Regions from separate parts of the Allorhizobium sp. Av2 genome, predicted to be linked through region 2. Evidence: predicted binding sites of a transcription regulator. Region 2 holds the regulator's gene; the other holds the start of a gene.
The links. The regulator LexA, encoded in region 2, represses DNA repair genes until DNA is damaged. The targets are predictions, from matches to a motif close to TGTTCNNNNTGTGTTCNG.
Positions count from the first base shown of each region.

Region 1 (3,417 bases), on a different replicon from region 2:
GTAGGCTGGACCCAGACAATGTCGGCAGTTCCGGAATGGGGCAGGGGCGGCTGCTTTCGCTTCCATCGCAGCGTGTCCAGTATCTTCCGCAACCGGATGATCTCGGCTCCCTTGAAGCCCGTGCCGACGCTTCCGACGTGGACGAGATCGCCATCGCGGTAGGCGGCAAGCGCTAACGAGCCGAAGCCGGCTAGGTACGATGCGGACCTCTCATAGCCGACGATGAAGAAAGCCTCGCTCTGGATGCATTTGACTTTTACCCAATCCCCGGTCCGGCCCGAACGATAGGGCTGATCGAGGCGCTTGCCGACGATGCCTTCCAGGCCGAGGCGGCAGACATGCTCAAGCAGGACAGCTGGCTCGGCATCGAGTGTTTCTGATATCCGAATGGCGCTGGCTTCATTCGTTGGGCCGTTTATCGTGTCCTCGAGAAGGTGTCGGCGCGAACGGTATTCAACACCGCGCAGATCGTGCCCATCCAGATAAACAAGATCGAAAGCGTAAAGAACGGCGTGGGAGGCGCGCCTGCCAGCTTGTTTGCCGGATGCACCCAGCGATTGCTGCAGCAGCCCGAAATCCGGCCGCCCCTCATCGTCGAGCACGACGGCTTCCCCATCGATGATCATCGTCGCCGGCCCCAGCGCTCGGGCGGCCTGCTCTATGGCCGGAAACCGATGTGTCCAGTCGTGGCCGCCGCGGGTAAGGATCCGGATCCGCTGGGGCTCGATATGGACCGCAAGGCGATAGCCATCCCATTTCAGCTCCCAACTCCATTCGTTTCCGGTGGGAGGCTTAGCCTTCAATAGGGCCAGCGCCGGCTCGACGCGATCAGGTATGGGATCGAAGAGGAGCTGTGGTTGAGCTGGATTACGCTTCCTGCGCGGCTTTGAGCGGATCGGCGGCTCGGTGTCGCGAAGGAGGGGTTTTGATCTCGGAGGCCTCGTCATCCGGCCAGTTCATCAGAAAAACCTTAATAATACTGTGACTATCCCTATATTGTCCCCGCTATTCACCGATCAGGACATAAGACTGTAGAAGCCAGCGAAATTTCTTGGTCGCAGCTATTCACCTGATTCTCATGAAGAATCTCGAACTTCTAATGTTCGGAACAATACTCGTACGTTTTTGCCGCCTTGACTCCTTTCTCATATGGGAACAAAAACAGAACATTGACATTTGCACGACATGAAGTCGCCCTGCCAACACGACCTTGAAGGGAGCCGTGAACAATGACTGCTGCCCGCGAAAGGGTAATCTGCGATCTGCGGGAGCGTATTGCATCGCTCGAAACCAGCACGGCGAAAAAAGCCGGTTGGTTGCCATTTGGCGTGCCGGATATGGATGCGGTTCTGCCTGGCGGCGGCCTTGCTCATGGCGCGCTTCACGAATTTGCCGGTGGTGGATCGGGCACCGTCGATGGTGCGGCCGCTGCTCTTTTTGCAGCCGGCATAGCGGCACGGACGAAGGGGCCGATCGTGTGGTGTCTGACGCGACCAGATCTGTTTTTCCCCGCGCTTGCGCAGGTCGGACTGCATCACGACCGGATAATCTTCGTCGAGTCCGACAAGGAGGAAGACGTGCTCGCCAATATGGAGGAGGGGCTGTCCTTTGGTGGGCTCGGCGCCGTCGTCGGTGAACTCGTTCGCCTGCCGATGGTCAGCTCGCGCCGCCTGCAGCTGGCGGCCGAGCGCACGGGGACAATGGCATTGGCTGTGCGTCGTTGGAGGCGGCAGACAGAGGCCAATGATTTCGGGCAGCCGACGGCGTCGACCACGCGGTGGCGGGTGAGCGTCATGCCATCGGAGGATTTGCCAGTGCCGGGTGTGGGGAGGGCCCAATGGTTGCTGGAATTGATGCGCGTGAAAGCGGGTGAATGTGCTGAGTTTCTCGTGAGGGCGTGCGATGACAAGGGTTGTCTCGATCTATCTTCCGGATCTGCCGACGGATCGCATTCGTCGCGCCGATCCGTCTATTCCGCCTGAACAGGCGATCGCTGTGATTGCCAGGAGCGGCTCGAAACGCTGGGTATCGGCGGCCGACGCAGCCGCCAGACAAGCCGGCGTTCATGTGGGCATGCCGGCTGCGAAAGCACAGGCGCTGTTTCGCGGCCTGATGCTGGTCGATGCGGATCCTGTAAAGGATGCCGCAGCACTCGAACGCATTACCCTTTGGGCGCTGACGCTCTATTCGCCGATCGTCGCGGTCGATGGGATCGACGGGATCGTCATGGACACAGAGGGTGCCGATCACCTGCAGGGCGGAGAGCTGGCGATGGTGACGAAGATCGCCAATCAATTCCTGGCAAAGAAACTCACTCCCCGGGTCGCGATCGCCGACACCTGGGGTGCAGCACACGCCTGCGCCCGTGCCATCAGCCGCGAAACGGTCATCGTGCCTTCAGGTGAGACCGTCCGCGCCGTCGAGAAGCTGCCGATATCGTTGCTGCGCCTTCCCGGGAAAGTCGTCAGCGATCTGCGCACGCTTGGCTTCCGGACCGTCGGCGAATTGGCCAACACGCCGCGCGCGCCGCTGACCCTTCGTTTCGGCCCGGAGATTGGCCGGCGGCTGGACCAGATGTTTGGCCGCGCCTGCGAACCGATCGATCCGATCCGCACCGCCGAGCTCGTCGAGATGAGCCGCGCCTTCGCCGAACCGATCGGTGCTGCCGAAACCATCAACAAATATGTCGGCCGGCTGGTCGTGCAACTGATCGAGGAGCTGCAAAGGCGCAGCCTTGGTGTCCGGCGCGCCGACCTGATCGTCGACAAGGTCGATGGCACACGGCAGGCGATCCGCGCTGGCACCGTGAAGCCGGTGCGCGACGTCGCCTGGCTGACGAAGCTGTTTCGCGACCGGACGGAGAAGATCGAGCCGGGCTTCGGGATCGAAAAGCTCACTCTGGTCGCGGTGATGGCTGAGCCCCTGGAGGAGCGCCAGAAATCCTCCTCGCTGGTCGAGGAGGAAGTGAAGGACGTGACGCCGCTGATCGATATCTACGGCAACCGCGGGCAGCGCGTCTATCGGGTGGCACCGGTTGCCACCGATGTTCCAGAGCGCTCCGTCCAGCGCATCAGTCCTGCTGCCGATCCGGTCGAGGTTACCTGGGTTAGCCATTGGCGCCGGCCGGTCCGGCTGCTGGCCCGTCCGGAGCTGATCGAGGCAATCGCCTTGCTACCGGACCGCCCGCCGGTTTCGATCACCTGGCGCGGCAAGCGGCGGAAGGTCAAGCGGGCCGATGGGCCCGAGCGGATCTTTGGCGAGTGGTGGCAGCGCGACGCGGAGATGGAGGCGGTGCGGGACTATTTCGTCATCGAAGACGAGGCCGGCGAGCGTCTCTGGGTGTTTCGCTCCGGTGATGGCATCGATCCTGAAACCGGAAGTCACCGCTGGTTCGTGCACGGGATCTTCGCATGAGCT
Region 1 covers NZ_CP192700.1:47,643-51,059, forward strand. Annotated here, with positions in the region: gene ligD (non-homologous end-joining DNA ligase) at 1-947, opposite strand, end outside; gene FS819_RS27585 (ImuA family protein) at 1,230-1,982, shown strand; gene FS819_RS27590 (Y-family DNA polymerase) at 1,903-3,414, shown strand; gene FS819_RS27595 (error-prone DNA polymerase) at 3,411-3,417, shown strand, end outside.
Region 1: the regulator LexA is predicted to act here: its motif matches at 1,152-1,169, upstream of FS819_RS27585 (ImuA family protein).

Region 2 (3,417 bases):
TGTTGCTGATTGCCAATAAAGTGGCGAGCTGGGGTGCGGGCTTTACCTTCGGCCGGTTCGAATGGTGGTTTCTGCCGGTCTCGGCGACGGGTCTGCTGATACTGACCCTGATGAAGACGCGGCTGAGGCTGATTGGTGTGGCAATGATGCTGACGGCGTTTGGCTATGAGGCGATAAAAACCGATCCGCCACTGCCTGATCTTGCCGTAACCGAAGATGGTCAACTGTTTGCTCTGTTTCGGACCGACGACCGCAATGTCTTGACCGTTGCCACCAACAAGAAGCGTCCGCCGGGTTTCGTTTTCAACCAATGGCGCTCAGTGCTCGACATTGCCGATCCGATTGCGCCTGAAATATTGCCCAAGCTGGCAGCTGTCGAAATGGAAAAAGGCCAACAGGGAGCGGGGGAAACAACGCGGGCCGGAAAAACAAAACCAAAGACGGGCGGCCAAAATGCCAAGGGAAGGGAGCCGGTCGAGCCACAACAGGCTATGGCGGAGATGAGGGTGGCAAAGGAGAAGGCCGATAAAAAACCTGATCTTTTCCATTGCCGCACCGATGCCTTTTGCCTGGCAAGACTCAGCAATGGTTGGACAGTCAGCCTGGTACAGAACCGCGACTATAGCCAGGCCGCCTGCGCCCTGTCCGACCTGATCGTCTCGACTGAGGTCAGTCGCGATGCCGTCTGCAAGGCGCCGATGGCATCAACTGCTTCCTCTGAAAACACCGGAATGACCGTTATCCGGGACGCTACGGAAGACGGCACTGGGTTGGACGTTGAAAATGAACGGATGATGGCCGATGATGATGTGCTGGCATCTGACAACAGCAGCCCGTCCGTTCGCTCCCAAACGATTAGCCGGACGCAAGCGGGAGAGATTTCTGCAGCCAGTGCAACTACGGTACCGGGGCAGGACGTTGCCGTGCACACGGATAGCCACGTGACGGGCGGTGCCTCAAACTCGGACCAGAATTCCCCGTCCCGAATAGAATCGGGTGAACCTCTCGCGTTCTCGCAAACCGAGAAGGCCGCTACCGCTGGAACGATGCTGTCACGTCCCCCGAAAGTCCTGACCCGTAACGATTTGCGACGGTTCGGTGCAATGGAAATCACGCTTGGTGATCCCGCCACACGAACGCTGCATATCGTTACGGCATTTCAAAATCAGTATCGGCCCTGGACTCGCCATCGTTATTTCGACTGGCGCAGCAATCGCTATGACCGGCCGGATGGTACGGCCCACGCCAATGTTCCATCTGCTGCCAGCGACGACGCCCAGTCAGGCGCTGGAGATGGCAGAGAGCTTAGTGATAGCGACGAATAAGACCGACGAGCTTGCCCTGGATTTTTACCCGGTCCGGTCCGAAAATCCGGGTTTCATAGGCCGGATTGGCAGCTTCCAGCGCGATCGACGCCCCACGGCGGCGGAAGCGTTTCAAGGTGGCTTCCTCGTCGTCTACCAGAGCAACGACGATATCGCCCGGATTGGCCGTGGTGGCGTTGCGGATGATCACCGTGTCACCATCGAGAATGCCGGCTTCGATCATCGAATCGCCTTTGACCTCAAGGGCGTAATGTTCGCCGCTGCCCAGCATTTCCATCGGCACGGAAATGTCATGGGTGTTGTTCTGGATAGCGGAGATCGGCACGCCTGCCGCGATACGGCCCATCACTGGTATGGATGAGGAATTGCGTACTTCCTCGACCGGTTTGGCCGGAGCGGATGGCACTGCCTGCAACTTGCCTCGGCTGCCTTCAATGACGGATGGCGAAAATCCTGTGCGTCGGGGCGGTATGCTGGACGTCATGGCCTCCGGCAGCTTGATCACTTCCAGTGCTCGCGCGCGATTTGGCAAGCGACGGATGAAGCCGCGCTCTTCCAAAGCGGTGATCAGCCGGTGAATGCCGGATTTGGAGGCGAGGTCCAGAGCGTCCTTCATTTCATCGAAGGAGGGCGGCACCCCAGACTCCTTCATGCGCTCGTGTATAAACAGCAAAAGTTCCTGTTGCTTGCGAGTCAGCATTGGGACCTACCCTTTGAATTATGAAACAAATACAGAACATACGCTATCTGTTCCAGTTGTGTTCCGCAAGTCCTTCTTGCAAATTTCCTTCGATGACGCACCGATAGACGGTCTTGAGAAGGAGCGGGACCAGAAGCATCCTTTAAATATGGGAGGTTGAGAGGCTCGTATCGAAACAGTAAGTCTTTGCTTTCTTGATCTGACGCCTGTCAGTTGGGAATTGGCAGAAAGAGAGAGAAAATGGATACTATCTAAAAGGTGAAATTGCAGAATGAAATTTTGTTGCAAGTCGGTGCAGCACGCATAGGCAACGGTAAAACAACGACAATAATCTGTCGCAGAGTTTGATCGGGGACATTATCACCCCCGATCCGCTTCGATATCAGTGGCTTACAGCATCGCGACGGCAATTTCCGCTGCAAGACGCGCGTTGTTTTCCACCAACGCGATATTGGTAATCAGGCTGCGGCCGTCGGTGAGGTGATAGATTGCGTCGAGCAGGAAAGGCGTCACGGCTTTGCCGGTGATTTCCTCGCGTTCGGCAGCGGCCAACGCCCGGCCAATATAGATTTCCATCTCCTCGCGCGCAATTTCGTCTGCTTCCGGCACGGGATTGGCGATCAACATGCCGCCGTCGACGCCCAATTGGTCGCGTACCTTCTGGAAATTGGCAATTGCCGCCGGGCTTTCCAGTTTGAGTGGGCTTTTCAAGCCCGATTCTCTCGACCAGAAGGCTGGAAACTCGTCGCTGTCGTAAGTCACGACAGGTACGCCACGGGTTTCCAAGACTTCCAAGGTCTTGGGAATATCAAGAATGGCTTTTGCTCCGGCGCAGACGACGATGACCGGAGTACGCGCCAGTTCTTCCAGGTCGGCTGAAATGTCGAAGCTTTCTTCTGCGCCACGATGCACGCCGCCGATGCCGCCGGTGGCAAAAACTGAGATGTTGGCGCGGGCGGCGGCGATCATCGTCGCGGCTACCGTGGTAGCGCCGGTGCGGCGTTCGGCAATGGCGTAAGCGAGATCGGCACGAGAGACTTTTAGGACATCAGTCATTTGCGCCAGTTTTTGCAGCTGATCTTCTTCCAGCCCGATATGCAAAACGCCTTCAATCACTGCAATGGTCGCTGGGACCGCACCACCGTCGCGAATGATTGCCTCCACGCTTTGCGCCATCTCGACATTTTTCGGATAGGGCATGCCATGGGTGATAATGGTGGATTCCAGCGCGACTATTGGAGCGTTGCGCGTCTTGGCCGCAGCCACTTCGCGGGCGTAAACGATGGGCAGGAGCGGGGAAATCGAACGGGTCATGATCAGGAACTCGTTTGGCGGGAAAGGGCGCGCGGCTCGCCAACAAGGCCAAGGCGCACGGCGAGGCGATCTGCGGTG
Region 2 covers NZ_CP192696.1:1,702,792-1,706,208, reverse strand. Annotated here, with positions in the region: gene FS819_RS08205 (ComEC/Rec2 family competence protein) at 1-1,325, shown strand, start outside; gene lexA (transcriptional repressor LexA) at 1,306-2,025, opposite strand; gene FS819_RS08195 (pseudouridine-5'-phosphate glycosidase) at 2,416-3,339, opposite strand; gene FS819_RS08190 (carbohydrate kinase family protein) at 3,342-3,417, opposite strand, start outside.